4 regions of the Pullulanibacillus sp. KACC 23026 genome follow, and region 1 is predicted to be linked to each of the others. Evidence: riboswitches for the same ligand, from Rfam matches in the RefSeq annotation. Region 1 holds a riboswitch; each other region holds the start of a gene.
The links. Region 1 has a riboswitch for cyclic di-GMP ahead of PU629_RS20655 (EAL domain-containing protein). Riboswitches for the same ligand answer to the same signal wherever they lie in the genome.
Positions count from the first base shown of each region.

Region 2: linked by a shared signal. The riboswitch ahead of PU629_RS16935 (response regulator transcription factor) and the one ahead of PU629_RS20655 (EAL domain-containing protein) in region 1 are both predicted to bind cyclic di-GMP.
Region 3: linked by a shared signal. The riboswitch ahead of PU629_RS02940 (anti-repressor SinI family protein) and the one ahead of PU629_RS20655 (EAL domain-containing protein) in region 1 are both predicted to bind cyclic di-GMP.
Region 4: linked by a shared signal. The riboswitch ahead of PU629_RS15365 (anti-repressor SinI family protein) and the one ahead of PU629_RS20655 (EAL domain-containing protein) in region 1 are both predicted to bind cyclic di-GMP.

Region 1 covers NZ_CP119107.1:4,449,580-4,457,695, reverse strand. Annotated here, with positions in the region: gene PU629_RS20675 (NADH dehydrogenase subunit 5) at 1-158, shown strand, start outside; gene PU629_RS20670 (DUF2309 domain-containing protein) at 133-2,763, shown strand; gene PU629_RS20665 (carbonic anhydrase) at 2,856-3,356, shown strand; gene PU629_RS20660 (hypothetical protein) at 4,045-4,296, shown strand; gene PU629_RS22675 (helix-turn-helix transcriptional regulator) at 4,278-4,433, shown strand; cyclic di-GMP riboswitch class I at 4,529-4,613, shown strand; gene PU629_RS20655 (EAL domain-containing protein) at 4,691-5,407, shown strand; gene PU629_RS20650 (PilZ domain-containing protein) at 5,411-5,950, shown strand; gene PU629_RS20645 (MutS-related protein) at 6,133-7,824, opposite strand.
Region 2 covers NZ_CP119107.1:3,651,550-3,659,665, reverse strand. Annotated here, with positions in the region: partial or broken gene PU629_RS16945 (DNA topoisomerase III) at 1-2,077, shown strand, start outside; gene PU629_RS16940 (hypothetical protein) at 3,499-4,032, opposite strand; cyclic di-GMP riboswitch class I at 4,422-4,505, shown strand; gene PU629_RS16935 (response regulator transcription factor) at 4,528-5,166, shown strand; gene PU629_RS16930 (5-methyltetrahydropteroyltriglutamate--homocysteine S-methyltransferase) at 5,261-6,385, opposite strand; gene PU629_RS16925 (acyl-CoA thioesterase) at 6,534-6,926, shown strand; gene PU629_RS16920 (branched-chain amino acid aminotransferase) at 6,980-8,065, opposite strand.
Region 3 covers NZ_CP119107.1:660,820-668,935, forward strand. Annotated here, with positions in the region: gene PU629_RS02920 (LSm family protein) at 1-210, opposite strand, end outside; gene PU629_RS02925 (YjcZ family sporulation protein) at 283-378, opposite strand; gene PU629_RS02930 (MarR family winged helix-turn-helix transcriptional regulator) at 1,148-1,588, shown strand; gene PU629_RS02935 (methyltransferase family protein) at 1,606-2,160, shown strand; gene PU629_RS02940 (anti-repressor SinI family protein) at 2,872-2,994, opposite strand; cyclic di-GMP riboswitch class I at 3,024-3,107, opposite strand; gene PU629_RS02945 (YjcZ family sporulation protein) at 3,303-3,431, opposite strand; gene PU629_RS02950 (CBO0543 family protein) at 3,614-4,168, opposite strand; gene PU629_RS02955 (helix-turn-helix transcriptional regulator) at 4,548-5,495, shown strand; gene PU629_RS02960 (VOC family protein) at 5,749-6,153, shown strand; gene PU629_RS02965 (SDR family NAD(P)-dependent oxidoreductase) at 6,470-7,210, shown strand; gene PU629_RS02970 (DNA-binding response regulator) at 7,687-8,116, shown strand, end outside.
Region 4 covers NZ_CP119107.1:3,297,178-3,305,293, forward strand. Annotated here, with positions in the region: gene PU629_RS15340 (polysaccharide biosynthesis protein) at 1-156, opposite strand, end outside; gene PU629_RS15345 (CpsD/CapB family tyrosine-protein kinase) at 576-1,244, opposite strand; gene PU629_RS15350 (YveK family protein) at 1,270-2,115, opposite strand; gene PU629_RS15355 (metallophosphoesterase) at 2,468-3,346, shown strand; gene PU629_RS15360 (CcdC family protein) at 3,519-4,001, opposite strand; cyclic di-GMP riboswitch class II at 4,505-4,588, shown strand; gene PU629_RS15365 (anti-repressor SinI family protein) at 4,624-4,740, shown strand; gene PU629_RS15370 (helix-turn-helix domain-containing protein) at 4,775-5,125, opposite strand; gene PU629_RS15375 (YneF family protein) at 5,546-5,761, opposite strand; gene sirA (sporulation inhibitor of replication protein SirA) at 5,901-6,359, opposite strand; gene PU629_RS15385 (DUF896 domain-containing protein) at 6,853-7,086, opposite strand; gene yneA (cell division suppressor protein YneA) at 7,278-7,625, opposite strand; gene lexA (transcriptional repressor LexA) at 7,793-8,116, shown strand, end outside.

The sequences.
Region 1 (8,116 bases):
GGCGTTTTCCTTCTTCTATTGCCTTTGCTATCCTCTACCTTTGGTTAGTCAAATTAGGTGAAGGACAATCAAAAGCGATGGAGGTTCACCCCAATTACCTTAAACATTATCTTCTAAGGGAGGTTATCACTCATGAGCGGAACGTCAACATTACCTAAAGAAGATACAAGGAAAAAAGATGAACGAAAAACAGATTATAAAGTGATCGGTCTAGACGAATGTGTTCAATTAGCGAGTCGAGTGATTGTACCCCTATCGCCAATTTCTACATTTGCTGCCCGTCATCCTTGGGAGGGTCTAGAAGAACTAACCTTTGATCAGGTTGCCGATTGGTTAAAAAAGGTTGAAGATGTCGATCTATATCCTAGCCCTTCATTGATCCTATCAGCCAAAGAGCGTGATGAGATTGATCGAATTTTTCTAGAAAAGGGCCTAGAAGAGTGGCTTAACTCTTACTCATTTAATGTACCAAGGGATATGGCGGAGCGTTTTTGTAGAGCTTCTCTAAAATTAGACTCTTTGCCTTCTAGTCTATTGGCATCACCAGAGTTAAAAGAAATGGCAGAGTCCATAGGTCGTTTGAGTATAGCTGGTTTAGAAAACGATACCATGCAACCAATGAGTGAGCATATAGAACATAAAAAAGGCGAGACTTTGGCAAAAATTCTTGATCAGTTAGTTATTAAGTGGTGTAAGTTGTATCTTGATGACGCACAAGCAGCCTGGAAAATGCCAAGTCGTGATCAAGGTTTCTATGGTGCGTGGCGTCGACTCATTCAGTACGATCCAGCATTAACCAAATATCAGCGCGAGCGGTTAAAACATTGGCCTAAGGATGCCCATTCAGCAATAGATACAGCGCTAAAAGCACTTAATATTCTTGAATCAGAGAAGCAAACCTACCTTGAAGGCCATTTGCTTGCTTTACCTGGTTGGGCAGGAATGATGCTTTGGCGCTCCCAACAATCCACATATGAACAATCGCTTCTAATCGATTATTTAGCTGTTCGACTTACGATTGAATGGGTTCTTATGAAGCCTTACTTGCCCATACCGAGAAAAAATGTTGGGAAAAAAATAGAGCTTGTTCCTCTTTTAGCCTCTTGGATCGAATGGGGAGGCCTTACCATTAAAAAATGGTCAACAATGTCAGACCATCAACAAATCGATTATTTAAAATTCGCCTACCACTTCAATAATAGGATTCGGTACAAGATTTGGTTAGAAGCCTGGGAACAAACTTTTGAAAATCAATTAGCTGAGAAGCTAATCTCTAAAAGGCAAATGGAGGCAGAGAGTGCGAAAGCGGTAGTAGCTCAATTGGCATTTTGTATTGATACGCGTTCAGAACCTTTTCGCCGTCATCTGGAAAAGGAAGGACCCTTTGAAACGATTGGGGTGGCGGGTTTCTTTGGCTTACCGATCTTAACGAGTGAATTGGGAAGCAAGCATTGCCATGCCTCTTTACCAGTTATGCACAACCCCCAACATAAAATAATAGAGACTTCAAATGAAACTCAACGGAAGTCCTATCAACAACGTAAACAAGTGGTGGATTCGACTGGTTATACATTTAAAAAAATGAAACAAAATGTCCTGGCAAGCTTACTTTTACCAGAGATCAGTGGTCCATGGCTTGGTCTCAGTATGGTGTCACGGAGTTTTATTCCACGGGTAGCCAGTCGATTCATACGTCGACTTCGAGAGACGTGGTTACAAAAACCGGATACCGAGCTTCAACTTGAAAACAACCATGACATAGAGTCTGAGATTCCGATTGGCTTTACTGAAGAAGAAAGAGTAAGCTATGCAAGCCAAACACTCAAAATGATGGGTCTTACGAAGAATTTTGCACCGTTAGTTGTAATCTGTGGGCATGGAAGCCAAAGCCTAAATAACCCGTATGCAGCGTCTCTTGAATGTGGGGCCTGCGGTGGAGCGGCAGGTGGATTCAACGCACGGGTTTTAGCGACTTTGTGCAACTTGCAGGAGGTAAGAGAGAAACTTTCAGTGGAAGGGATAAAAATCCCAGAGGAAACGGTTTTTGTTGCAGCTGAGCACCAAACGACGGTGGACGAATTAAAGTGGATTTATGTTCCAAAACTTTCAAATCAAGCTCAAGACGCGTTTGAACGCATCAAGGCCGTATTACCTAAAGTGAGCCATGATGCTAATGAAGAACGTCTAGCTCAATTACCTAATATCAAATCTCATCTCAAAGACCCGACAGAGGAAGCTCATCGTTTTGCAGAAGATTGGAGTGAGATTCGTCCCGAATGGGGATTGGCTCGTAATGCTGCTTTTATAATTGGCAAGCGGCAACTAACTAAGGATTGCCATTTGGAAGGGCGAGTGTTTCTTCATAATTATGATTGGGAACAGGATCAAAACGGAAATCTTCTTTCTAATATTATCGCTGGACCAGGAACAGTAGCACAGTGGATTAATCTGCAGTATTACGCCTCAACTGTTGCCCCCCATTATTATGGGAGCGGGAATAAAAGGACGCAAACCGTGACGGCAGGTCTTGGTGTTATGCAGGGGACTGCTAGTGATTTGTTAACTGGCTTGCCTTGGCAATCTGTTATGGAATCCGATTATAAGGTCTATCATGCTCCTCTTCGATTACTTATTGTCATTCAAGCGCCTAGAGAATATGTGGAGCGTTTATTAAAGAAAGATGTTGCTTTCCATCAAAAAGTTAAAAATGGATGGATTAGACTTGCAAGTATTGATTCAGAAGGATGTTGGGAAAACTGGTAGTGGTTAAATTAAAGGTCTATCAATTTAGTTTTCTATTTTTATTTGTATAAATTAAAGCATCATAAATTATTTTATAAGAGGGGTTGTACGTTATGGATATAAATAAAAACAACAAAAAAGTTTTATTTTTGACAGACATAGAACCTAGAATAGAGCCATTCCTCCAACAAGAGATGAATATTGAACTTGAAAACATGCTGATTTTACAAAGCTACGGCTCTGTTATCTCCAATCCTTATGGAGATATTATGAGATCGATTATAATGGCTATTTATCAGGAAGATGTTCAAGAAGTAGTTGTAGTTGGTACAGAAGGCAAGAGGAACGTTTCACCCGATCTAAAAAGTCTTCTTGATTCAGAAAGTGAACAAATGAAGGAAAAACTAAGAACGATGGATTATCTTTTTGAACATTGCATGCCTGAATTTATGGATGGAACTTTAAAAGAATGGATCGAAAAAGGAGAGCAGGATGTTGCTGAGATTGTCCAAAAGAGTATTGAGATGATTCGCCAGCATCCATTAGTACCATCGTATGTTAAGATTAATGGTTTAATAGTGAATAAAAATAGAGAGTTTTCAACGATCAACTAATTGCGAATGTAATAAAGAGATACAGATTCAATAAAAAACAGGAGCACTTTAGAAACTGCCAATATCCTCCGTGGAGTGTCGTGTGTTGCTACATACACGTTGGACACGTTGAGTGAGTAGACATGGTTCTATCTCTAATGCTAAATCTAACATTGGTTTTGAAAAGCCCTTTCAGAATTTAACTGAGGGGGCCTTTTCTCATGTTCAGAGGTAATGATTTCCCCTATAACAAGATCAAGATGTAAACATTTTACAAATGCATTGAAGTTAAAAAAGAAACTGTACGTCAAGACGCTACGAGTTGGAAATTTGAAAATCCTTGCTGCACCGTGTTTTTAGGACATAACATGCAAATTATTACAGATGATCACTCTATGGGGGAGCCTCCTTGATATATAGGTTTTTTGAGCAGTCTACTAACCAAATGCTAACGGGATGTAAATAAATGAGCTTTCTCTTGAGTTGACTCAACAGTGTATAGATTAGTTAAGCTTTATCAAGACCGATACAAATTTTATCTGCCTCAATAGATTGAAAATTGTCGAAAAATAGTAGCTTGGTACTGTAAAGTAGTAAACCATGACTACTTCCTTTATAAAGTATTAACCATTATTATTAAAAAAGATAATAAATAATGGTAAATATTTCAGGTAACAGATGTTTTGGTCTAATATGGGGGAATGGTTTATTGGATACTATTTTAGGAATAACGCTCTCGGATAAGGAGAAGGAGTTGATCTTATCATGTATGAAATACACGTTAGAACAAGATAAGGAAAACGTTTTCCTTACTGAAGAAAAAAGAAGGCTGTTAAGTTATTTAATAAATGAATTCTCAAGTTTAGCCGCAACCCGTGAGAATAATAATAAAGATAGTATAAAAAATAGTGTAAAAAAAAACTTTCAGCTAGGGAATTTGAAATCTATAGTTATGTTTTAACTGGCTTATCTAATAAAGAGATCGCTGAAGTAACGAAGATATCACCTAATACAGTTAAAATACATCTGAATAGTATTTATAAAAAATTGGGTGTAGTTAATAGGTGGGAACTCATAACAAATTTTACCAATATATAAAAAGGTTGTCATAAATACCAAAACGTTTGTTTATTGAAAAAACTTAGTTATCCAATAAATTTCATAAATAGGTTTTTTCTATAAATAAAAAACCTATACCGAAAAGGCAAACTTTTTCGAAAGGAAAGGACGCAAAGCCACGGGCCTAATGGAAACAACAATGGCAGCCGGGTTACCGAAGAAAGGAGCGCATTGTAGATGATTCTCTGATTAATTCGGGGAGTCCTCTTTTTTTATGGAGAGGTGAGGAGAATTTAATGTTAATCGATCATTTTATAAGGGAAGAACAGTTTTATCATCACTTTCAACCTATTTATGATATTGAAAATTGGTACTTAATTGGTAGAGAAGTCTTGCTAAGATCCAATGAATTCTCAAATCCAGAAATACCATTTTGTCTTGCCAAACAAAAAGAAAAGCTTTATGAATTGGATTCGCGGTCCATCCATAAAGCTATCAGTACCTACCATATGGCAGGATACTCAAAAAGAGAAGGTAAGTTATTTGTAAATGTCTATCCGTCGACCATATCAAATGGGGATTTCCCCTCTTTCATTATTAATATAATGAATGAATTTAATGTGTCAAGGCACCAAATAGTACTAGAGTTAACCGAAACAGAGAAAATAAAGGACTTAAAACAATTCCAAAAGATAATAAATTTATTGAGAAAGTCAGGGATTTTAATTGCGCTTGATGATATCGGCAAAGGAATTGAAGATACCCAAAGAATAATCGAATTAAACCCAGATTTTATAAAATTAGATAAGTATTTTGCACATGATCTTTACATGTCAAAGAAGAAACAAGATTTTGTTAGATTCCTTCAAAATTATTGTGATGCGTATAAGACGTATCTCATATTAGAAGGGATAGAAACCCCTGTTGATTTGGCCTTTGCCAAGAGTTTTGGCATCAAATATGGTCAGGGGTATGCTTTGGGTAAGCCTGATGTTTTGGAAAAGACGGTATGAGTGATGATGAATGATATAGTGTGGATCGAAACCTTCATGTTGTTAATAATTGTTTTCCTTTTCCTGAAATCTGTAAAAAACAATCAAACTAAGAAAGCTGAAATAGCCCGTTTAAAGAATAAAATGAAAAAAGCTAAGACATCAAAAAATCCAATCAATATCCAGAAAAACAGAAGGAAATATCACCGGGTTTCAGTGAAGGATCTAACCTGCAAGCTTAAAATTATTGATTTTGGTCATCAGACTTTAAGGAAATTAAATAATAAGTCAATTAGTGGACAGATTTTAGATCTAAGTGTCGGTGGCTTAGGATTTTTATGCGAAGTTGATTTTCCTGTCACTGATCCAGTTTTAGTTGATATTAGCTTTACACTAAAAGAGGAAACTTATATCTATTCAGGAATTGTTGTTAGAAAAGAGGGCCATAAAGGAAGTAATAACTTGTTATATGGAATACAATTTACAAATATGGGTTTAAATGAAGAAGCTAAGTTAAACCAATTAGTGAATCATTTGGCGCGTTCAAAAAAAAGCATAAATTAACTAGACAGATTAAAAGGCCTCTAAACACATGATGTTTAAAGGTCTTTTGTTTTTCTATAAAGGGTTGTCACTCTAAAGCTAGTAAGGCAGGCAAAAGGATACGAAATTATTAGCCGGCTACTTCCATTGTTTAATTAAGAATTGCATTTGGGAATGTTTTTTCGAAGGTTAATGTTGTTTGATCAATTATGATAAAACGGGTAATTCACATGATTAAAGGTCATCCAGTTCCCATCTGCCTCAAAGGAATTAGCTAACTTAGAGGCCAGATTAATAATTTCTTTTGGATAGTGTAGTTGCTCTAATAATTTGATTCCATTTCTTGTATACGAAGGGCCTTTCTTTAATTTATAATCGAATGATATCGAGTTATTTTCAATTGTTTCACTGAAGTGATAGTGTTCATAGTAATCCTTTGTAATTTGTGTTAACTCTATATCGTGTGAAGCTGTAATACACAAATTATTCTTCTGGTAATTAATCCAATTTAAAATTGAAGCGGATGCAGATATTCGTTCTACTGTATTGGTCCCTTTTAAAATTTCATCAATAAATGTCATGCAAGACATACCTTGTTTAATGGTATCAATGATCCGTTTTAGTGATTTAATTTCAGCAATAAAGTAACTGTCACCTCCTAAGACATCATCACTTATTGCCATAGAAGTAAGAATGTGGGACGGTTTAATAAGGAACCCTTTTGCTAATACAGTATTAATGGTCTGTGCTAAAATGCAATTTATCGCAACGGCTTTAATAAAAGTAGATTTGCCTGAAGCATTGGAACCTGTAATTAGGATGTCTTTATCAATCTCAATATTATTTTTTACAGGGTGTTTAATTAGCGGATGATATAAGTCTGTCCCTTTAAGTTTCATTTCTTCAATAAATGTTGGTATGCAATGATCTGGGTATAAATTTCTAAAGTGTGTGATAGATATCGCCAAATCTAAATCACTTATTTCGTGCCATAAAGAAATATAACTTTCTTGATTATTTTTAATCGTTCTTAAAATGCGATTGTATGCGATGAAATCAAGTAAGAAAAAGATTCTTAAATAATCCACTATTAAATTTATCGAACTGTTATTTGAAGATAACACACTTCCCCAAAAGGATATTTTCTTTAGTTTCTTCAAACACAACTTTATTTTATCCCTTCTCCCACCAAATTCTTTATGTTGTATTTTTACTAGATGTTTTCCGCAATTAATAATGGACGTAATATAAGATAATGAATAAAAATTAGGCTGATACTCCCTTTTTTTAAAAAAATAGATACCACTGTTTATCATAACCAAACAAAAAAATGTAATAATGGCTGCTTTTAAGTTAACAAAAACTAGTACTAGAGGCGTGATGGACAAAAGACTTAAAAGGATATAAAGATAAGTATGTTTCATAAATTTATCCGTAATTTGGTAAAGGAAAGAAGAAGTATCGGTAAACGACTTCTTCCCTAATGCCATTAACTTTAATTCAATTTCTTCTCGCAATGCTCTTGTTTCAAAGAGCGCTCTGATAAAGGGCTCCTTTTCATTAAAGTAGTTTTCATTTAAATTAATAGACCTAAGATTACAGTATAATTTCTCCGCCCCTATACTAGTGTGTGTTAAATTAATTTTTTGAAATACAGTATCCATAGATAAATCATTCCAAGTGAGATCATCTATAGAAACTTGATTCTTTGTAGGTTCATAGCTATTCCAATACATTCTTACAGATTTAATAGGTTCCTCGTTTCGTTTATAATCCTTATCATTCCATTGGTTCACTAATTTTTTATTCTCTTGCAGTCGGTGTTTTTTGCTATTAAAAAACACCAAGAGAGTTATTACAACACTAGCTGATAAGATAATAAAAATAGTGCTCAATTTAAAACATCCTTTGCTTTTTTAATAATTATTCATAATATTTACTTATTTATTCTAACATAAAATTCCATTACCCATAAAAGTTGAAAGTAACCCCAAATGGTTTGGAACTGTTCGGGGTTATTTTATTATGTTGTTAACTTAATTTTATTTGCTATTGAATAACAAATACGAGTTTAATAGTTAGATGGAGGTTTCATTGGAGGGGCAGGCATGGTGCCTTGAATAGCGGGAGCGCCTCGCCTTATTTACGCCAAACGGAGAGCGGCCAAATTGTCTATTGAAGCGTATT
Region 2 (8,116 bases), 800 kb from region 1:
GTGGCGCCTACTGTACCTGGGCAGTGGGGCATCTCACGGAATTGTCTAGCCCCGAATTTTATCAGGGGGAATGGAAACGCTGGTCCCTTAAGACCCTTCCCATGATTCCTGATCACTTTCATTATGAAGTCACAAGGTCTAAGGCCAAGCAGTTCAATCTTGTCAAGAGCCTCATAAAGCGTGAAGACGTCACCGAGATCATCCATGCTGGAGACGCAGGGCGAGAAGGGGAGTTAATCATTCGTAATATTGTCAATCTCTGCGGTTCCAGAAAGCCGATGAAGCGTTTGTGGATCTCATCTTTGACTAAAAAAGCGATCTATGAGGGATTTAAAGAAATCCGCGATGCCTCTGAAAAAATCAACTTGTATTATGAAGCTTATACTAGAGCTTGCTCGGATTGGCTGGTTGGCATGAATGCTTCAAGGCTTTATACACTCTTGTTAAAGAAGAAGGGGATCAATGATGTCTTCTCAGTAGGACGGGTTCAAACCCCAACACTCGCCCTTATTGTAAAAAGAGAGAAGGAAATTGAAGCCTTTAAGCCTGAACCTTTTTGGGAGGTTATCGCCCGTTTTAATTTTGATGGAAGAGAGTATGAGGGAACTTGGCTGAAGGACGACGAAACGCGTCTTAATGATCCTGAATTAGCCCGTAAGATAGCTGATTTTTGTAAAGGGAAACCCTCCGAAATTATGAATCTCAAAACAGAGCGAAAGGTATATCCTCCACCGCTTCTTTTTAATCTTTCCTCGTTGCAGGCAACTGCTAATAAACTTTTTCAATTCTCTCCCAAAAAGACTTTGGATCTCGCTCAATCCCTATATCAAAAAGGATTTCTCTCCTATCCTCGATCGGATTCGAATTATGTAACAAAAGGAGAGGCGGATCAATTTCCTGAGATTTTGAAGAAGCTCAGTCAGTTTGAAGCTTACAAGGCGTTCTTTCCGCTCGTCCATACCTCTTTGCATCAAAATAAAAGATTTGTGAATGAAAGCAAAGTCAGTGATCACTATGCGATTATTCCGACCGAGCAAGTGACGGACCCTGAGCGATTGCCTGCTGATGAACGGAAGCTCTATGACCTAGTCGTGAGACGGCTCATCACGATCCCGCCATTTTTGATTACACAACTTTAACCACTCTTGTTGATGGAAGAGCGCAGTTTCGTTCAAAGGGAAAACAACTTATTCAAGAGGGCTGGCGCCGAGTTATCTTTCAAGAGGAGCACGATAACGACACGATTCTTCCAGTTGTTCATGAAGGAGAAAAGGGGAAGGTGGTGGAGGTTCGCGTCAAGGAAGGAAAGACGCAGGCACCAAAGCGGTATACAGAAGGACAGCTCATTACTCTAATGAAGACAGCGGGGAAATTTTTGGAGAACGAAGAGTTAGAAAAAGTGCTGAATAAAGTGGAGGGCTTAGGAACAGAGGCAACGCGGGCTGGTATTATTACGATGCTTAAGGATCGTCAGTATATAGAGGTTAAGAAGAATCAAGTTTATGCCACCGATAAAGGAAAGGTATTGATTGAAGCAGTCGGCGATGCGCTGCTTGCTTCACCTGAGCTAACGGCAAAATGGGAAGAACGCCTTGCCCAAGTAGGGGAAGGGACGGCCTCTGCTGCCTATTTTATGGAGCAAACGAAGAAACTGGTGACAAAACTTGTACAAGAAACACAAGGTCAAGTCTCGGATTGGGATTTTTCGGGTCTGAAAACAGAGACGATTCAACGGGAACGATCTAAGTTTACATTGGGTAAGAAGGTGGGGCATTGCACGCTCTGCGGCGGTGATCTGGTCGATAAAGGCAAGCTCTACGGCTGTGCCAATTTTAAGAAAACCAATTGTCCTTTTACCCTTCCGAAAACGATCTTAGGTAAACGATTAACACCTAAGCAGATTGAGCTGCTTCTTACCAATGGCAAAACTGGGAAAATTAAAGGGTTTAAGAGCAAATCTAAAACTTTTGATGCGTGTTTGCAGCTCGAAAACGGAAAGGTCAGCTTCTTGTTCGAAACCCATACCCCTAGTAAAAAGGGTGCCAAAGGTCAGGGAAATGTACAGACTAATAGTTAAACATTTAAATTGTTAAAAGAGCGCGCTCTATATGGGGCGCGCTTTTGGTTGTTGGCTTATTTCGTTGCGAGAGTTGAAACAAGGGTTTTAGCTTGCAGGCTGCCAATACCTGTTACTAAATCATAGCCGTTACTTCCAAAGGTAATATCCATAATGGATAAGAAATAAATGGAAATTAAGTAACGTGCTTTACCTGAAGCTTCAGTAAAAAGTTCTTATTAGAGGTTCGGAAATTTGCCAGCCTACAGCTTGAATCAACCACGTGATTTTACCTCTTTGACCGACTCCGTGCTGGCTTGTCTCGAGGAAGCTCGCCCATTTATCCCAGAAGGTCGCAAAAAAATCTGAGAAGCTCCCACCCCGACTCAAGCAGGAGCGTGAAATCCGAGAAGGTTGCCCATTTATCCCAGAAGGTCGCAAAAAAATCCAAGAAGGTTTGTCAAAAATCCTAAAAGGTCTACCAAAAATCCGAGAAGCTCCCACCCCGACTCAAGCAGGAGCGTGAAATCCGAGAAGGTTGCCCATTTATCCGAGAAGGTCGCAAAAAAATCCAAGAAGGTTTGTCAAAAATCCTAAAAGGTTTACCAAAAATCTGAGAAGCTCCCACCCCGGCCTCATGCAGGAGCGCAAAATCCGAGAAGGTTGCCCATATATCCTAGAAGGTCGAAAAAAAATCCAAGAAGGTTTGTCAAAAATCCTAAAAGGTCTACCAAAAATCTGAGAAGCTCCCACCCCGGCCTCATGCAGGAGCGCAAAATCCGAGAAGGTCGCCCATTTATCCCAGAAGGTCGAAAAAAAATCCAAGAAGGTTTGTCAAAAATCCTAAAAGGTCTACCAAAAATCTGAGAAGCTCCCACCCCGGCCTCATGCAGGAGCGCGAAATCCGAGAAGGTTGCCCATTTATCCGAGAAGGTCGCAAAAAAATCCAAGAAGGTTTGTCAAAAATCCTAAAAGGTCTACCAAAAATCTGAGAAGCTCCCACCCCGGCCTCATGCAGGAGCGCAAAATCCGAGAAGGTTGCCCATATATCCGAGAAGGTCGCAAAAAAATCCAAGAAGGTTTGTCAAAAATCCTAAAAGGTCTACCAAAAATCCGAGAAGCTCCCACCCCGGCCTCATGCAGGAGCGCGAAATCCGAGAAGGTTGGTCCAAAAATTACAAAAGGGCAGCCGAAAATCGCAGACTCACTCCCCACTTTTAAGCTATTTTAGTGCAATTTCCTAATTAAGGGGAAATTTTTCCACTCGTTTATCAACTCCGCTTTAGCGTCTCCTATTAAAGACAAAAGCTTGGGAAAAATCCCAAGCTTTTGTCTGTTAATTATAGATTTTCTCTCACATTATCGGAACGACTTATGGTTAGAATTCCATCCTCTAATTTGACAGTTGGAAGCCCCTTAAGAACTTCGATAGGGACGAATGATCAGGTCGTCTTGTCAGGGCTTGGCGAACTCGTTTGATTGGATAAAATGAAAGGGCTAAACGCTTCCTTCGCGGCTTCACATGTTTCTCGAAATCGCAGCCAATAGTCTTTGACTTCTGGAGAACTGTCTTTATTTATAGAGATCTCCAACCACTTTAACTCATCGGCAAGCCTGATCAAGGAGCCAATCCATAAGGTTTGATGATTGGCTTGGATCATAAAAGGTTCGTCAAAGCGAAATGGAAGATACAAGCCGTTGATATTAGGATGTAAGATGAGCTGCTGAAAGGTTGTTTTTTTCGTGAATTTAAGAATAAAAGGGAGTGAGCCGTCATTTTTTGCCGCTAATTTTTTTAACCCTTTTAGGTCTTTTTCCTCACCTAATTCAATCGAATCGATGGGTTTTGTCCAATTTAACTGCTCGCGAAAAGGAACCAGAAAGCCTAGACGCTGCATGTGGATTTCAAGTGTATGGAATAATGGATTTTCTTTTAAGTCTTCATCAATTATTGGTTTTATGTGTGCTGTAATCATTGAGTACTCCTTCTGTCTCTATTGTCTATTAATAGTATTCGTTTCTCGTTTTCTCAACATAGGGGTAGAAGAGTTACAATAAGATTTCAAAATGGCAACAAAATCGAGCCAAAATAGTTGCGAGTCATGCCTACTAATAGCTATCATTAAATTTATAGAAAAAAACCTACTTTTATAGAAAAAGAAGGTTTTGTCTTAGTAATATTAGGGTATAAAGTAAAGAGTTTTAACTTTTAAGAGGTTTCCTGCTGGATGGTTGCTTTTTCGACCAATGTTATATAGGAATTTGATAAGATCAAAAGTTTACAAAAACGAGTTATTTTATTACAATTGTAAGAGTTTGCTTGAATTAAGTTAACGAATAAGTTAAAGTTAAATTGTCACGAATAATTTGTAAATAGCAAACTTGATCGAAAGACAAGGACGCAAAACCACGGGCCTAAAACAGAAGTTATGGTAGCCGGGTTGCCAAATTCTTATATTCGGGTGATGAAGATGAAAAAGCATATTGTATTGGTGAAAGAAGAAAGTATATTAACGGATGGTATTGTCGGGACTCTTGAAGATGCTGGTTATACTGTTGTGACGCACAGTTCCAGTCAGAGGCATGTGATACTGTCTGAGCGAATTATTCATGCTAGTCTAGTTATCGTTGATTTGCAGACACATGTCGATATCCTTGAGATATTAAATATGTGTAAAAACTTTAATGTCAAAGCCGTTGTTTGGGCAGCCAATCGACAGAATGAGTTATTAAGAGAAGCGTTTAAGAAGAAATTAAGTGGCTATTTCTATAATGGAATGGACAAAGAAGAATTATTATACGCTTTAGAAGTCATTCTGAAGAACGATGGCATTTATATCAGTCCAACCATTGGTGAGATTCTCCTTAACAGTTATGTAGGCTTGATCGGCTGCGAAACCGATAAACCGGTGGACGTCCTTACTTTAAGAGAGTGGGATGTATTAGAGCTGATCTCTCAGGGTTGCAGTAATCATGAGATTGCATCACGTCTATACATAACGGATAAGACGGTAAAAAATCATGTGAGCAGTATTTTAACAAAACTGCAAGTAAAAGATCGCACAAGTGCGGCTGTTATGGCACTTAAAAATAACTGGATACCTGTGTAATCGTAATCGGGTAGCTGAAGGCCCTATTAAGTTTAATACGAGTAAAAAAAGACTGAGCCATTAAGGTTCAGTCTTTTTTGCTAGAGACTTTTGATTATTTCCAAACGTCTTGAGCAATGTTGATAACGTGGCTTAGCTTAGCCCACTGTTGCTCTTCGGTTAGACGGTTTCCTTCTTCTGTTGAGGCAAAACCGCATTGAGGGCTGAGACAGAGCTGGTCAAGACCCACATATTTAGAGGCGGCTTCAATACGACGCTTAATGTCGTCAGGGTTCTCTAACTCACCGAACTTAGACGTAATCAGGCCGAGAACAACCTGAAGACTTGGGCGATTGACAAAGCGAAGTGGTTCAAAACCACCTGAGCGCTCATCATCAAATTCAAGGAATAAGCCGTCAACATTAAGCTCACTAAAAATTGTTTCACTTGCCCCTTCGTAACCGCCTGAGCTCATAAAGGTCGATTGGAAATTCCCGCGGCAGATGTGCATGGTTATAACCATGTCATCCGGCTTCTTAGCGATTGCGTCATTGATTGCTTTTGCGTAGAGAGCACGGAGCTCAGCTGGTTCTTGTCCCATTGAACGGATTTTCTCAAGTCCACTCTCTGAGAAGAAAATCGCCCAGGAAGTGTCATCTAATTGGAGATAGCGGCAGCCTGCCTCATAAAAGGCTTGTATACCTTTTTGATAGGCAATGGCCAAGTCGTTTAATAAGAGGGCAGTATCTTGGTAAGGCTCATATTCTATTTTAGCTCGTGCGTGAAGCATATTAGGGCTTGGAATCGTCATTTTGGCTGTATGCTCACCTGCATGATCCTGAACAAAGCGGAAATCATCAAGCATCGGATGGTTGCCAAAATCAAGCTTGCCGGTAATCTTAACTCCGTGAGGCTTGCTTTCGGTTCCGTGAAATTTGAGGCCTTCATCCGGCTCATAACCCTCACAGCCGACTAAATTTTCAAGAAAATCAAAATGCCAATAGGCACGGCGAAATTCACCGTCTGTCACCGCTTTTAAACCAATCTCTTTTTGTTTTTCAATAACGCGTTTAATTTCACGATTTTCAATCTCACGAAGGTCTTGAAGAGAGATCTCGCCTGATGCCTTCTTTAAGCGTGCTTCTTTAATAGCCTGCGGACGAAGCAAACTTCCAACTTGGTCAGCGCGAAATGGCGCAATCGTTCTAATAAGGCTGTTCGCTGTATTGGAATGGGTCATTTTACTCCCGCCTTTCTTAAGTTCATTTATAGTAGAATAAAATCAGATGGATAATAGAAAGTCCTCTAATCATTTACTTTTTAACTTTAAACTAAAAAAATGTTGGCTTCAAGTGTTTTGATTTTTCTAAATAGAGAGGAGAGGAAGAATGAAAGTCTCACTGGAACTCATTGTTAGATCCACAGAGATCGATGTGAACGGCCATGTTAACAATGCTAAATATCTTGAATATCTTGAGTGGGGAAGAGAAGAGTGGTATGAGAAAGCAGGTTTGTCCTACCAAACCTTCCTTGAAATGGGAATCCAGACGGTTACTGTTAATATTAACATCAATTATAGGAAGGAATGCCGGCAAGGGGATGTTCTCGTGGTGACGACGATTCCTGAAAAAGTGGGCTGTACAAGCTATGTCCTTCGTCAAGAGATTTGGAATCAGGCTGACGAACTTTGTGCGGATGCCCTTGTAACAAGTGTGACAATGGATGAAGCGACGCGAAAAAGCCGTCCAGTCCCTGAACAGTTAAAAAGGCTATTCAATTAAAAGAATTTAAAAAGTGCAGGTGTCTCTTTGGACACCTGCATGTTTGGATTGGCTTAATAAACCTTTACGCTCGTAACGTCTAATGTCCAATCAAATGGGTCGGCAACTTTACCTGTTTGAATCCCTGTAATCGCATCATATAAGCGCTGGGAGAGCGGGCCAATTTTCTGGTCACCTACCGTAATAATGTCCCCGTTCCAATTCAATTCACCCACAGGAGAGATGACAGCAGCGGTCCCGGAACCGAAAACCTCCTCCAATTCACCGCGAGCATGAGCTTCGAAAACTTCTTTGATCGAAATGCGTGTCTCACGTACGGGTACGTTCCAATGCTTTAGCAAATCAATGACAGAATCCCGTGTCACGCCATCTAAAATACTTCCATTTAATTGAGGGGTGACGACTTCCCCGTTAATCTTAAAGAAGATATTCATGCTGCCGACTTCTTCAACGTATTTGTTTTCTTTGGCATCGAGCCAAAGGATTTGAGCATACCCTTTAGCGCTTGCGTCTTCCTGAGCTTTTAAGCTGGCCGCATAGTTTCCCGCCGTTTTAACATGTCCAACACCGCCAAGGACGGCTCTGACATAATGCTCTTCAACATAGATTTTGACAGGTGCTAGTTGATCCCCATAGTAAGCCCCGACTGGTGACAGGATGATAAGTAATTTGTACTCCCTGGCCGGTCTGACACCAAGATAAGGCTCTGTTGCAATAATAAAAGGACGGAGGTAGAGGGAGGTTCCATCACCGTTAGGCACCCAATCCTTTTCAATGGAGATAAGCTCCTTGAATGCTTTTAGCATCAGTTCCTCATCTACTTTTGGAATGCATAAGCGCTCACAGGATTTATTGAGACGAGTTATATTTTTGGTAGGGCGGAATAATTGAATGTGCCCATCCTTCGTTTTATAAGCTTTCAGACCTTCAAAGATGGCTTGCCCATAATGGAAGACCATAGAGGAGGGCTCTAATGTTAGAGGATGATAAGGGACAATCCGCGGGTCATGCCAACCGGCCTCTGCGGAATAATCCATCTCAAACATATAGTCGCTAAAAAATCTGCCAAAGCCTAATTCCTCAGAAGAAGGTTTTTGCTTTAATGACGTTGCTTCAACAAATTGAATGGAGTGATCCATTTTCAACACCTCTAATTTTTCTTTTTTCCTAGATATCAATTAAAAAATAAT
Region 3 (8,116 bases), 1.0 Mb from region 1:
TGGAAAACCAAAACCAAACCCCCAAGCATATACACCAGGTCCGTCTAATCCGTTAACTCCACCTGCACCATCAATAGGTTCAAGGTGAACGTGAGTGTTATCAACTCGACGAACGATACCTTGATGCATTGAACCGTCGTGGAGACGAATATTTACAGGCTTATTCATATGTTCTCTTTCTATTAAGTTACGATAATATTCGGGTCCCATCTTTTCCCTCCTCAATCTTAGAATAAGGTCACTTTGGTTGAGGGTTAAGTGACCTTTTCTTAAAATCAACTGTTAGTAAACGTAAGCAGTACCAACGATAATTAAAAGGATGAATAATACAACGATAAGTGCAAATCCTGCACCCATACCGCCTCCACCGTATGCCATTAACAATCCCCCCTTTTTTTAAAGAGTTAATACATACTATGTACTTGTGGAGATCGCGGAAAGGCGTTTGTCCTAAGCGTGACCTAATTTGGACTAATGGGAAACGCGGGGACGGTTCTTGCGTTTCGCTTTTTTGGAATGCGGGGACGGTTCTTGCGTTCCACTTTTTCTTTTGAAGTAGAAATTGACTCGCTTTCTTTTAGGGTCAAGTCCTGATCCACCCCCCAAGCAGGAATGCTCACATGAAAATCCTATCACTTTTTACTTCGTGCTAGCTTGTCCCGAGGAAGCTTGCGACAGAGCTCATCTTGTAGACGCACAGACTCGATCAAAGAATTAAAAACGGTGATGTTTGTCTTCGATTTTCTATGTATCGAAGGGCTGATTAACTAGTCTTTTTATCAGTGAATGACCAAAGTTGTCCAAGGGATGACAGGCTGTTTCCATTTAAAACCTTGTATTGTTAATGAAAACATCGTTTTGACAACCTAATTATTGAAGTTGATGTATATCTGAACTACATTTTTAGTACGAGCCCTTGTCTAAAAACGAGCCAGATTGTGGAGTAACTCGATTTCGCAGTAGACCCATACTGTTCATTTTACAAAAGGAAATTCAACAATCTGGTGCATTCCAAAATTGGATATGCGCTCTTTTAAAATTTGTGAAAAAATACAATAACCTTGTTTTGACAATTATAGATTAAATCATTATAATAAGTTGCGTTGCGACGCGTCGTATCACGACTTATTTTTAGAGGTGATATATTTTGCAAAATGAAATTAATTGGAGCAATTTCGCGGAAAATCTACAAGCAATCCATAAAACTTTACAGCAAGATATAGATAAAGAAATAGCTAAAAGTAAGATTACAGGCCCACAGCTAATGGTGCTTGATTCACTAGTGGATTGTAATGGTCTAACTATGAAGGAACTGAGCAAAAAGGTAGGACTAACACATAGTACAGTTTCTGGGATAGTAGACCGTTTAGAAAAACAAAACTTAGTGGAACGAAAAACTGACAAATCGGATAGGAGATACACACGTATTTACATTTCAGAACAAGTTAAGGACTACATTAAAAAGTTAATTCCAGATTATTATGGGCCTTTGCTTTCAAAAGTAAAGTCAGCGAAAAAAGAAGAGCAATTAATCATTACTGAAGGTATATCTAAACTGCGTGACCTTATTGATAAAAACATGAGTTAGGTTGAATGCTTTTATAAATGAAAGGTGAAGAAATTATGGCCTTTGTTGGATATTTGCCTATTGTTCTATATTTCCTATTAGAATTTAATAGAAGAAAACCTGTTAAAGAAGAAAAACAAAATCGTGGCTCTAGTTTTTATATTGGAGTAGCTTTAGGATTGATGATAACCATTCCAAAATTTATGTATTCCTTTACAGCAAATAAATATAATTCGTTGTTGTTTTCTGGTGTTATCGTTGGATTAATTGGAGTATGGATTAGATATTCTTCAATGAAACAATTGGGTAGATTTTACAGTAGGAATGTCGGAATGCAGGGCGAACATAAGTTAATTCAAAGTGGTTTATACAAATATATTCGTAATCCTGGTTATTTAGGGTCATTTTTGACATTTTTAGGATTTGCTTTATCTTCTTCTTCCTACGTTGCCATTATTATAAATATCATTTTATTTTTTCTTGCTTATTCGTATCGTATAAAAATTGAAGAGAGAGCTCTTGTGACACTATTTGGTGAACAATACAAACAATATATGTCCAAGACTTGGAGAATTATTCCGTTTCTATACTAGAGAATTAAAGAGAAAGTACAAAATATGTTTCTAAATTCATTTTAGCTTGTTCAAGTGAAGAGAGAAGAGAGCTTTGAAGAATGATGTTATTTAAACTGTATCCCTTACTGCGCAGTACAACGCTACAGCAAGAGATAAATGATAATCACCATGGCGCATTTCCAAATTAGGAAAGGTGTCTTTTTAATGCTTGCCCAGATTTGAAAAAAGCAAAAATATATAGGGGGGGTTGCTGAGATAAATTCTTGAAAAGCTGCCTTATCACAAGCTTAATTATAACGAAAATTGGTGGCGGAATATGAATCTAGTTTTACTAGACTTGTTTAATAAGATAAAAAAATACGGTTATTTTAACTAAAGATTTTCTTTAATCGAAATAACCGTATTTAAGATTTTAGCACTGTTCACACAGAGAAAAAAGTTACAATACTGTTTTCAAAGTAAAATGACCAAATGGATTATTTATATCCAAAATGTCAACTGTATAAGTGAATTTGAAAGGCCTTTTGGAGAAAGCAGGGAACAGTCTCTCATATTCAAAAATTAAGAACCATTAAAAAGCTAGAGCGGTGTCTTTGATGTAATCTGACCAACATCTAGCACAAAACTAACTAATAGAGGCTGGTTACATAAAGTAAGTACTCAATTAAACTATTTTGTAACAGGGCGGCTATGGGTAACTCTAATTCCCAGTAGACTCCTATTACGCATTTATAATTTTGATTTTTTATTTAGATAGTCTCTGACTTCTGCTATAGATAAACCGATTTCTTTCGCGAGGAGCATTAATTTAACCCACTCTTTATCTAAATTGCTTTCTTTGATTTCAGACATGGCTTTCCTCCAAAAATATTAAAAATACCTCAGGTAGCACAGCCATCTTAGTTAAAAACTTTAGACCTGTAGCTTTGCGTCCCACTCTTTAGAGAGGTTTGCTATTTTCTGAATTAAACATGCATTAAATTTATATCTTAAATATTACTATCTTTTCCGAAAATAAAAAAACAATTATAATTCGGCAGATTTCTACAAAAAAGTGATGTTTCTGATTAAAAGACCTAAAATACACAATAAAATAGCGCCCCGGTGGAGGACGCTATTTTGAGAAGGGTGGATAAATGGTCTACCCTAAATAAAACTAATTAATAAACGTAGGCAGTCCCTACGATAATCAACAAAATGAATAGAACAACGATTAGCGCAAATCCTGCGCCCATACCGCCGCCGCCACCGTAACAGCATTGGCCGCCGCCCATAGCTCCGTATCCCATTTTTTTCAACTCCTTTTGTTCTGGATACTTCATCATATGAACTTAAGAAGCTGAATGTAAGGGGCAAATGTTTGTTATATATGGAAAGGGCTATTTGATGACATGGGCTATCCTGTTAGGGGATCAGGATCTATATTGTCATTATTCATTAAGCAGAGCAATAGAGACTAATATTCACTCCCTTATTTTTCCACGTAGAATCTTTTTTGATAAATCCAATGGCATAAAAGGTAGATGCAAAATTGGATAGGTACAGAATACTCGTATTTCCAATGTATTGGTTCGTAAACATCTATCCATTGAAATAGTGGTTCTCCAATAAAGGATGTCCCTAAGGAAAATACGATTGCTTTTATAATAGGGCTTAATTTTGGTTGGAATTGCATGAGCGAAATGATCGTAACAGGCATTAAAGTAAAATCCCATGGGAAATAGGTTGGTACAATAGGAACTAAATTAAATCTATAACGCCATATTCCATATTGGTCACCCGTAACATCGAGTAAGACACAGAGAAGAATAATAATAAATGCGATATAAAGAAATCGATCTGTACTTTCTTTTTTTCTAAAGAAAATCCATAAAATCCAAGGCATTATCGTGAGGAGCAACCCGATCCACCATCTCCAGGTAAAAACAACGTCATGAACCCAAATGTCATTCACTTGGTAAACATTTTGGTTTAGCTTGTCAGACACGTTATCAATTTTTTGAATGATTTCTTGACTATTCGTCATTATAAGAACTCCAAATCTAAATGAACTCTAATTAAAGTTTGTCCTAAAAAAATTGATTAACACATAAACAGTCCGAGGATTTGGTTATAAATGATCCGATCTAAGAGACGATTGCATTCTAAGTGATCGTTTTTTCGTATCTGCCCAACATGACGAAACAAGTCATTTCGTTTATAAAAGAACGTCCCTTAAAGTAAAGAGGTTTTCACAATCGGGACCGTTAACGGAAAAACGACAATAGAAGCCTTCAATTATTATTAGCGATTCCCACATAGATGCCAATACACGTCAATGTCAAACAACTCTAGATTCATAAAATCATCTTCTCAATTAAGATGTGGTATGTTTATTTTACAATGAACATTTAAGGGGAGAATCAATGAACAAAACAGACCGTTTGTTAGCGATCGTGCTGAGGTTACAACGTAAAGACGTTGTACGGGCCGTAGATTTGGCGAGCCAATTTGAAACTAGTGTGCGAACGATCTACCGTGACATCGAGGCATTGTGTGAAGCGGGTGTTCCGATAATAGGGGCCCCTGGGACAGGCTATTCTCTTATGGAAGGCTATTTCCTGCCTCCAATTAGTTTCACGGTTCCAGAAGTCGTGAGTTTGCTGATTGGAACGGACTTTATCGAACAACGATTTGATGATGATTATCGCATCAAAGCTCAAGATGCTCGGAGCAAAATTGAGGCCATTTTACCAGAGAGTGTTCTCAATGAAACCTCTCGTGTACGTAAAGCAATGCGTTTGCTCATTTCTGATAAACCGGTTACTCAGTCAAAAGAAAAAGACTATCTAGAAAAGATACGTCGAGCGATATTAGATGAGAGAAAAATCGGCTTTCATTATACAAAAGGACTTGCAGATTCTGAAGGGGAACGACATAGTGTTCGTACTGTTGCTCCCTATGGATTGGTGTTAGTTGAAGGATCATGGATGCTCGTAGCCCGGTGTGATTTGCGCCAAGAAATTCGTCATTTTCGCTTGTCCCGAATGACAGAATTGATCGAGTTGAGGCAACGATTTGAATTCCCGATACAGTTTAACTTAAGCGAGTATACCCCGCTGGATGATAGACACTTACATGTCCGCCTTCGATTTAACCATGAGGTCGCTGATAAGGTAAAGGAATCGAGCTATCATTACATAGAGGAAATGGCAGAGCATCAAGATGGACTTATTGTGGTCTTACGTGTTCGTCACTTGGACGAAGTGCTGCAATGGGTCCTTAGTTGGGGAGCCGATGCGATTGTTTTGGAGCCTGAATCATTCAGAAGTCGGATTAGTGAGGAAGCTCAAAAAATCTTAAAACGCTACTGACATACTGGTGTCAGTAGCGTCATTTTATAATCGGAGTAAGTAAACATAAAGGGGTGAGAGATAATGCAAAGTAGGTCTTGCATCGGTTGGAGGAAACGGACCAATTAATTTCAATTGGATGAATTGAGCAACAGCCAGGCATCAAGCATGGTCGAGGAATCAAGTAAATCGGGCCTCTACGGAAGCTTCGCTGGTTCCGACCCAAAATATTGGATAAGATAGTGTATCGTTTATTATAGAAAGGATGGTATCTGTGAATTTTGCTTCTGTACGTATTATTACCGACGACGTGGATCGTCTTGTCAATTTCTATGAAAAAGTTATGGGTGTTTCGGCAGAACGTCCTGCGCCTGTCTTTGCCGAACTCGTTGTGCCATCGTGTACCCTTGCGATCGGTCATTCGCAGACGGTGCCGCTGTTTGGGACTGGTTCCGCAGTGGCGGCCGACAATCACTCCGTCATTATTGAGTTCCGTGTCCATAATATCGATGCCGAATACGAGCGCTTGAAACCGTTTGTAGATGAGTGGGTAAAGGAACCGACCATGATGCCATGGGGGAACCGTGCCATGTTGTTCCGTGATCCCGACGGAAACTTAGTCAACCTCTTCGAACCAGTGACTGAGGAGGCCATCAAACGGTTCAACGGAAGAAGTTGAAAGAAAAGCTTGAGCGAGCCTTCCATTTGGGGCGCCGTATGAAATTTTGACGAATGTGTCGTTATCATTTGTCTGGAGGTAACATCTATCTTCGTAAGATTAAACATTAAGAAGGCTTTGAACACGATTATCGGTGTTGTTTAAAAATGTTTATAGCACAAAATATGGAGCTTGACTTCAACTGTGGTTTAAGTCCTATAATGAGCCTGACACATCGTATCAGAGGATTTGAGGCGTTATAGAGAATGCTGATGATCTTGTCGATAGTTATTACCTGTTTGTATCTAAATAAAATACGAAAAGGAGCTCATTAACTATGAAAGCACTTGTCACTGGCGCAAATAAAGGAATCGGTTTCGAAATCGCTCGAAGTCTTGGAAAGCGGGGCTATGACATTCTCGTTGGGGCGCGTGATGAAGCCCGCGGGCAGGCAGCAGTCGAAAAATTTGCCGCAGAAGGCCTATCAGCGACGTTCATCAAGATTGATTTGAATGATTTAGACAGCTTACACGCAGCGGCTAAAAAGGTTAGCTCGCTCGATATTTTGGTCAATAATGCTGGAATTCCTGATAGTATCAAGCCTGGGCGCGCGGCGCTCGACCTCGCAAAGCATACCTTTGACTATACAACTGAGGATCTACGCACGACGATGGAAACGAATTTCCTCGGCACCCATGAACTCATGAAAAATCTGCTGACAGCTCTTACAGTCAACGCGAAAATCGTCAACATCACCGTCCCGATTTCGCCGACCGACTTTTGGCACCCGCTCGCTTATATTACGAGCAAAGCAGCACTCAATGTGATGACACTGACCTACGCTTACGAGTTCGAAAAAATGGGCAGCCATCGCCAAATTTTCGGTATCATGCCTGGCGCTGTTGCAACCGACTTGAACGGCATGGAAGCGGGTGTCCACGGCGGATTCGTCAAGTCTCCCGAAGCCGCCGGGCAAATGAGTACGGACATTATCCTGTCTGATAAAAATCAAAATGGCCAAATTATTCAGTACGATGGTAAGGTTGTTACAGATTATGAGATTCAGCTGAGAGACTAGAAACCTCAAAACTCTGTCATTGATACGACTTTGACCGTTCACTTAGGGTACCCTTCCTCGGGTGCCCTAAAAATTTTGCCTCATAGCCGTTAGGGTGAACCGTATCATAAGTAACTGAGGATTTTACCCAAATGCCTCTCCTTAAGTTGGGGCGTCTAGAATAGTATCGTTTTTCTTGATGAAAGAATGTGTTATTGAACTATCAAAATAACAGGTTGACAAATTTAGGAAATCTTTTAAACTAAAAATAGTTCTATCCCCAAATTTGAATGTTATATGATCTACACTGCAAGTCTTTACGATCTCCTATTCAGTTGCATTAACCCTCTATATTTCACACGCATTAATCCTCATTCATTTTCAATTCCTTTAGATGTACAAAACAGTTTCTATTATCAAATTTATTTGGTTAAGTTTTATTCCTAATCGTTCTAAAGTGTACTAGCGACAAAATTATTTGGTAGGAGAGGGATGCTATGGGATTTGAAGAAGAATACCAAGCCTTTATAGATGCCCACTTGCAGGCAAGAACCGGTGAACGACTGCGGCGCTTACAAGAGGGACATCAACAAGCTGAAGTTTTGTTTTTGAAGCAAGTGTGGTGGCCTTTATTTCACCATTTTCAGTATCTTCATCCAGAATATGAAGTCGATGATTTCAAAGATGGCAAACGATATTTGGATTTTGCTTATATTCGTCCCGCGATTCGGATTTGCCTTGAAATCGATGGGTACGGCCCTCACTTAAAGAACATAAGCAGATGGCAATTTACCGACAACCTGGAACGTCAAAACCAGCTGGTGATTGACGGATGGACCGTGATTCGTTTTTCATATGATCAAGTTAAAGAGAAGCCTCGCCGTTGTCAACAGATTGTTCAGCAAGTGATTGGCCGATGGTTGGGGG
Region 4 (8,116 bases), 1.2 Mb from region 1:
AAAATAATGACAAATTAAAAGACAAACTGTACTAAACAACATAGTTTCAGAATAGACGGGATGGAACTGAATAATTGTTAGCCCACTGAGCACCGATGATATTGCAATCAGTGAGTCTACTAATACAAACACGGTGAGCCGTTTAGCGTAGGTCAAGCCTCCCTCCCCCACTTTCCTTAGTTAATTGAATGAAGATTTAATCGTTCGATATGGGTAACTTTTTCAAGCCCCTTCTTAACATCCTTTAATTGTTCCATCGAAAGCCTCCTGTTTAATATAAATATATAGACTAAGAATACGGAAACTTAACTATTTGGATTAGACCCCTTTCGTCTTGATTTGATCTATACTAGTAAGCAGTAAAAGACTAAACACGGATGCCTACTCCTAATAGGATAGACATCCGTGTTTAAACTTTTATGAATTTAAATGGGCATTTAACCCTTCCTCACGTTACACCATTGACGATCTACGTCTAAGGTCTTCTAACCCACAGAATAACCGAGTGCCTACGTTGATAAAGGAAAGTAGACATTTCCTTCTGTTCTTAATATAGAACGCCATCACCAAAAAAACTACCTTGTTACTCGTTTATTAAGAATACTTCCGATTAATTTAGCTTCTGATTGCTCTAGCAGCTTCTTTGCTTCTAAGATTTTCTTATATGAGGTCTTACCACTACTTGCTACCAATAAAGTGCCATCACATTGATGAGCCAAAATAGAGGTATCGGTTACTTCCAAGACAGGAGGTGAATCAAATAAAATATAGTCATACATCGACTTAACCTGTTTCATAAAGCGTTTCATAGCGACCGACACTAGAACTTCAGCTGGATACGGAGGAATCGGGCCACATGGCAGGACATCCAGTGTTTTGATACCCGTAGGATAAATGGCTTCTTCTAATAACGACTGACCCTTTAATACATAGGACAAACCAAGTTCTGAGTTTTTTGTAAAAATTTTATGTAGGGAGGGCTTCCTTAAGTCTGTATCAACGAGTAAAACTTTTTTTCCTAGCTGCGATAATGAAACCCCTAGATTAACAAGACAAGTTGTCTTTCCCTCTCCATATTCGGCCGATGTTAAGATCATGGTTTGGATTTCGCTGTTCTTAGGTAAAAATTGTAAAGATGTTCTTGCCTTTCTAAAATCTTCAGCAATTTGTGATTTCGGATAGTAGTAAGAGGTTAAATGCCTCTTAATGACTATTTCCTTTTTATTATCTTTAAAATGACGCATTCTATCAGCTCCATAAAAATTGTTATTATAAATAATCGTGTCTAGCTTGCGTCTGTCGTTCTTGTAATATGTTACGTTCATTTAATTGCTTTCTTTTTTCAGTTTCTTCCTCCAACCTACTACTTAATGGATCTCTTCTTTCAACTAGAAAACGTTGCCTCTGACTTTTGTTTTTTGCCTTTTCGGAAGTTGATTTAGTCATCTTAGTAATGGACCCAACTACAGGCAATTGGAGAAGGACTTCCAGCTCCTTTTCTGTTCTTATTGATTCATCCATTGAATTCCTTAAAAAGGCTAAACAAATCCCTAAGATTAAACCAGCTACTCCTCCATAAAGGATAAGTTTATGATTCATTCCATTATTAACACTCTCCACTTCTGCCGGTGACAACTGACGTACATTTTTGAAATTTAAAACTCTTGCAACCTCATCTTTAAAGACAGATACTTCGGTATTTGCAATTTCTCTAACCAAATAAGGATCAGAATCACTGACTCTAAGATCAATAATTTGAGAATCATTAATATTGGTAACCGAAATTTCGTTTGAAAGAACATTTGGAGATCTTTTCGACATAATGTGGTTGCTTACATTTGACAAAACATTTGGATCCGTAAACATGACCATTAGAGTGCTCAGCGTGCTCGCATCATTTTGTGGTCCATTACTGCTGATTAAGACGCGTGTCGAAGCCTGGTATGATGGTTTCGGTTGATGTTCAATTGAGTACCAATAGCAAAGAGCAGATCCAAATAATGTAAAAATGAGGATACTGACATAATATCTCTTTAAGACAGAGAAAATTTCCTTTAAATCAATTTCTTTTAATCTTTTAGAATGAGGAAGCGTCTCTTGTTCAAAATTGCTCAATGGTTTCACCTTCCGAATTATTAGACTTTTTATTTTATTAATTTTTTTATATAATATTAGGAAACACACTTCGTCAATTCAACATAATGTTCTTAGTTCTATATAATGAACAAATTCAGCTATCGGCTCTGCTTTTACATATACAACTAGAAAATTAACTAATTCCAGAATTTCTTTTCACTAATCTCCAAGGAAATCGAACTCCCTTAAAGCTTATAGCTGCAACCATGTTTCCTATATAGAACAAATCTATAATTTAAATTAACACTACCGCCCAAGTTCTGTCAATGTTATTTTTAAAATTTTCATATTTATTTACACAAAAAAACTCACTGCCAAAAGGAGTGGTCCCATGTCCAAGAGAAAGGATTCGTTGCCCCCGTCTTTAACCATGAACCGACGGAAATTTTTAAAAACCTCATTCGGTCTCATAACAGCCTCCCTCCTCGCCACACCTGGCTATTCCTTTTTCCTCGAACGTTTCTGGGTCGAAACTACTCAGCTCAGTTTAAAAATGTCCCGGCTCCCCCATGCCTTTAATGGCCTCCGTATCGTCCAAATTAGTGACTTACATCTTGGATTTTATTACGATGTTCATAACTTAGAAGGAATTGTTCGGCGTGTGAATCAATTAAATCCTGACTTAATTTGTTTCACGGGAGATTTGGTCCATGAACAGCTTGATGGAATTGAGAAAAGTATACCGGTCTTAAAAAAACTAAACGCTTCCCTCGGGAAGGTCGCAATCTTTGGCAACCACGATTTTCGCGGTGGGGACCCCGCACGCGTTCAGGCAACACTTGAAAAATCAGATTTTCATTTTTTAAAAAACAGTCATATGACCATTTCCCGAGGGAAGAGCGCACTACATATCGCCGGTCTTGATGATCTTTTTGGCGGACACCCTGATGGCAAAAAAGCGCTAAAGGGAATCCCTCGAAATGGATTTACCCTTTTACTTGCCCACGAGCCGGATCTCGCTGATTGGAAGCAGGCTGTTCCTTATCCCGTTGATCTTATGCTTTCCGGCCACAGCCATGGCGGACAAATTCGTGTTCCTTTTTTGGGAGCCCTCTACCGGCCAGACGGTGCGAAACATTATATAGAAGGTTTAAAAACAATTGGTCAGTCCGACATGAAACTCTATGTGAATCGAGGCATTGGGACAACCTACCTCCCATTTCGTTTTAACTGTCGTCCTGAAATGACGCTGTTTATTTTGCGATCTTGATCGTACTAAAATGTCTTCTTTTTATATAGCCCTTCTCTAATGTTGAAACTTCACCCGTTATAAATAGAAACGGATCTAAGCAAAATCTACAGACTTTAAGCACATATTCAACTCATTATTGACATGCAAAAAGCCCCCTCATTTCAGGGAGGGGGCTTCATTTTTTGTTGGATCAAGTTGTAGTAATAATGGAATTGGCTTGTTTTTCGAGACGTTTGTACATAATATACATGGCAACGCGCCACGGGAGGATCATGCCAAAAGCAAGGACGAAGAACAACGCACCGGTCTGCGCATAGCTGATTTCTTGCTCAACAAAAATCTTAATGATGACACGGACGATTAACAATCCAATCAACACAAAGGCAAAGGCTTTTGACCGCTTCAAATAAATTTGCTCATCACGTATTTCAAACTTGGATGTCTTAACAAGCAAAATAGAAAAGATGGCACCAACGACAAGGGCCTCAAAAAAATCTAACCAAGGAACACGGCACTGCGGAGCGATAAACATTAAAAAGCCTGTTGACATCCCCATTGGTGGGATAAGGATTTTTCGTGCATTCGTCGGGCGATTAGACGCCTTCAGCCGCACAATAATAATGCTTCCAGCGAACAAAATCCCTATTAATAAACTTAAAAGCTGTAGCCACATAATTATCAACCTTCTTATCTCAAGCTGTTGACACTTTTATTCCTATTATAGCGTGAACCCCCGAAATTTAAAAGGATTGTGTAAGAGCTTTGTTGATCATGTCATAAGATGACCTGTCCCCTTAATGAAAATAAAATAGGCTAAGTTAGGTTTAATTGCACCTTATCTCTTTTTTCATTTACGATTAACCGGCAGCTGATCGTTTTTCATTCGGCACTCTACCATCAGACAACCTCTCAATTAAGAGTCCGATTATCACATCTAACTAGATATTCTTATTTTTCCTCTAATCAATCCCTTCACACAACGGTTGTAATTTTACTATTTCGACATATTATTGGACAAAAAGTGACGAACGAGGGGCTAGACGTCTTAACTCGCACAAAGGATTGTTTAAATCGGGGGATTTTGTCGTTTTTTGTCATTAGATTCTATATTAACCTTCTTATATTTTGACAGTTTTCTCATAGACAAATTGATTATAATTAAGAAAAAAAGTAGGACGATTTATTGGAGACGATGAGGGGTATTTTCTATTTGGGCACCTTAAATATCCTGAGTTAGTGGTGCAACCGACCGGCAGCTGGACATTCAGTGAGTCCTTGGGAGGATGAAGCCTTATATGAAAATGGGTGTGTTGGATGTTGAATGGGTTAAACTTATAAAGGAGGCTAAAGAATTAGGGTTATCGGTTGAAGAAGTACGGTTATTTTTTGAAAATTATAAAAACAAGGAATAAAATAAAAATAGATGAAATTAGAGAAAAAGCCAAATTAGTCTTGGCTTTTCCTCCATTTTTGAAATTCCAGAAAAGCCTTAAATTCATCTTTGTCAACGCCACTGTCCATCGCTTCTTTGACAATTTTGATCCAGTCCGAATCAAGCTCGTCACTGGATGGAATAGCGTTATTTAAAATGGAATCGCTTTGATCTTCATCAATTAAACTTGTGACACTGACATTTAATACCTCTGCCACTTTTTCAATAAATTGAATCGAGGGATTGCTTCTCAGATTTCTTTCAATTGTACTTAAATAAGACTTAGCAACGCCGGCACGCTCTGCTAACTCGGTGAGAGACAATCCTCTCGATTCTCTTAATTTCTTTATTCTATCTCCTACCACTTGAGTTCCCTCGCGTTCTCTTAATCGTGGGTCTGCTTTCACTTCTTCTCTTATTATTCCATTAATTGAAGAAAATAAAAAGAGACCATTTTACTAAAAATAATAACATTCTCCCAAAAAAAACCAACTTCCCATGACTTTTCAGTTAAAAGAACGGATTGGCATGTCGATTAAATTAGTTCTTCTAACTTATTATAATAAAAAAGATTGCAAAAAAACAGAACAGGATGGCAATTTTTTTACAGATCTTGAACATTATAGGAGCAAATACCCATTTTGATGACAGATAAGGAAAAACCACTCTTCTATAACTTCATAATAGAAAAAGTGGTTTATGTCTAAAAGAATACATTTTATGTCATAAATAGGGGTAAAGACTTCCCCCCCTATCCCTTTAGAAAGTAAAGACTTCCTTTAAACTTACTTCATTTGTTTTTGCATAGCTTTCATCATCTGATTGATCTTTTTCTGCGATGGATTTTGCCCCATTTGCATCATCATGACGCGAAGCATATTTTCATTAATTGGCGGATTTTTCTTCAAGTAATCCATCATGTATTTACGTGCTATAAAGAATCCTAACACTACGCCAAGAATGACGCCTACGATTCCAATTACAATATATAACCAAACCATGAGTATCTTCCATCCTCCTTTAATCCCACAACGATGCGCATAATCTTTGTAGTTATTATAATAATCCTATCTAAGTTTACACTATCAATGAATGAAGTACAACTCTATTCAGAAGCGTCTTTTCACAAATCATGACTGCTTATTTTACTTTCTTAATCAAATGCTTTTTCGTCGCGCGAAGCCAGCCGCTACGCTCTCCAGTGCGGTCGACTGCAAAAAAGTCAGGCTGAATGGAACGACATACTTCAAACAATAACGTCTCCGTCAATAAGCTTCCGCTGCTTTTTAAAGTTAATTGCCGTTCTTTAATCTCTAGACGTGAATGGCTTTCCTGATGGTTCGACTCTAGCATAATAACCTGCTCTCCAGCTAAACTGGTATAGCCGATCTGCTCCTTTAAACGGCGCTTTAGCAGACTTTCCATTCGAAAGACAGGAATAGTCTCGGTAATAAAGTCGATTTGTTTCTCAAGCTGACATCGCTCATTCGGATCGGTGGTATGAAACGCCTCTGAAAACAATTGAGCTAGCAAAGCTTCTTTTCCAGTATACGCCTCTCGGACCTCTTCTTTTATAATAAAAATATCATAATGCCTCATAGCCATCCCTCCGACTCACAGTGTTTGTCCATATTATAGACAAGACCCTCTGAAAAAGCTGTCGAATGAGAAGAAGAAACACCTACTATATTTTGTCACACTGACACAGATTTTACCGATTCAGAATGTTCGCTTAGAATTTTGGTCGCGCGGTATGGGAGTGAGCTCCTTTACTAAAGCCGCAAACCACCTGCTGCTAGACTCAGGAGTTGTCCTTCTGATGCTTTCAAAAGATCATCTGATTTGCTTGCGATTCACCGACTTTCGCGAATCGGCACGAATACCTTCTGCCTATTAATTAGGCAATGGTTTCTGTAAAGGCTACTTTGAGCGAACTTTTGCGGCTAGCCTCCTGTTCAAATCAACCGATTCTGTTCTCGGATATAGACTAAAAAAGACCCATCATGACAGGGTCTCTTTAAGATCATTTACTTAATAGGGGCTCCCCCCATTTGAACAATCCTCAACAAGAGTAAGTCCAAACAAATCGATTCTAGTGCTTACTTCTCCGTTCCTTGGATTGCTTTAATTTGAGCGGTGTGACATCGTCCCCATTAGGATCAACGACTTTGATGGTATGCAAATGATCTTTAAAACCCGAACGGAATGCTTCTAAATAGGCTTGACGCAAATGAGCCTGTTCTTTTTTCTCTGCAGGTGTCAACCCTTCCGACTTTGATTTTCTTGATAGTTCTGATATACGGGCAAGCTTTTCTTTCTCTAGCATTATTACTCTCCTTTAAACAGTAGGCTGCTTCCATAAACTTTATTGCTTCTTAACACACGAAAAATAGCAAGAAGCTTTTAGAAAAAAGCCATGACGTTTGACTCCTAACTACACCGACGGCAGCCATTTAGTTTCAAAAATGAATGACATAAGCTTAACGTATTAAAAAGAGATGTTCAAGTCCTCTGCTTTTAGTGAGGCACCCCTGCACCCGCAATCTGATTTGCAGTGCCACCGGGTTCATTCTGATCGGTTGGAATCAGCAGGGTTTGTCCAGCTTTAATTTGATCACGATTATGTAATTGATTGTTCGTTTCCACCCATGACATAAATTGTGCGGCAGACATTTTCCCTTTATATTTCTCGCTTAATGACCAAAGCGTATCACCACGTTGGACCTTTATTGATGCGGAATGACTGGCATCTGATTGTTTCAAATCGTGCACTGTAAAAGCAATACACGCTACAATTAAACCGATAAAAACTATATATAAGACCGAATAAGAATGTGATTTGGATAGTGATGGTGAGTGTTCCATTTAAAATCCCCCTGCAACGAATGTATGTTCGCTTTATATAATAATAGGAATACACGTTCGTGTCAAGCGTTCTTTTCGAACGAATGTTTGCACCTTATATGGGAGCATGCTATACTTTTAATAGAGAACGAATGTTTGGGGAACGAGGAGCTTAGGAGGGACATGGGATGGAATTATCAAAACGGCAACAAGCGATCGTTGATTTTATTCGAAGCGAAGTAGATAAAAAGGGCTACCCACCATCAGTACGAGAAATTGGAGATGCCGTCGGCTTAGCTTCTAGTTCAACCGTACACGGCCATTTATCGCGATTAGAGAAAAAGGGAATCATTCGGCGCGATCCAACTAAGCCTCGCGCTATTGAATTAATACAGCCCGGGCAAGACTTACCGCGTACACAAGGGGAAGACAGTCTGATGCTGCCGATTGTTGGACGAGTGACAGCTGGTGAGCCGATTACAGCTATTGAAAATGTTGAAGATTACTATCCT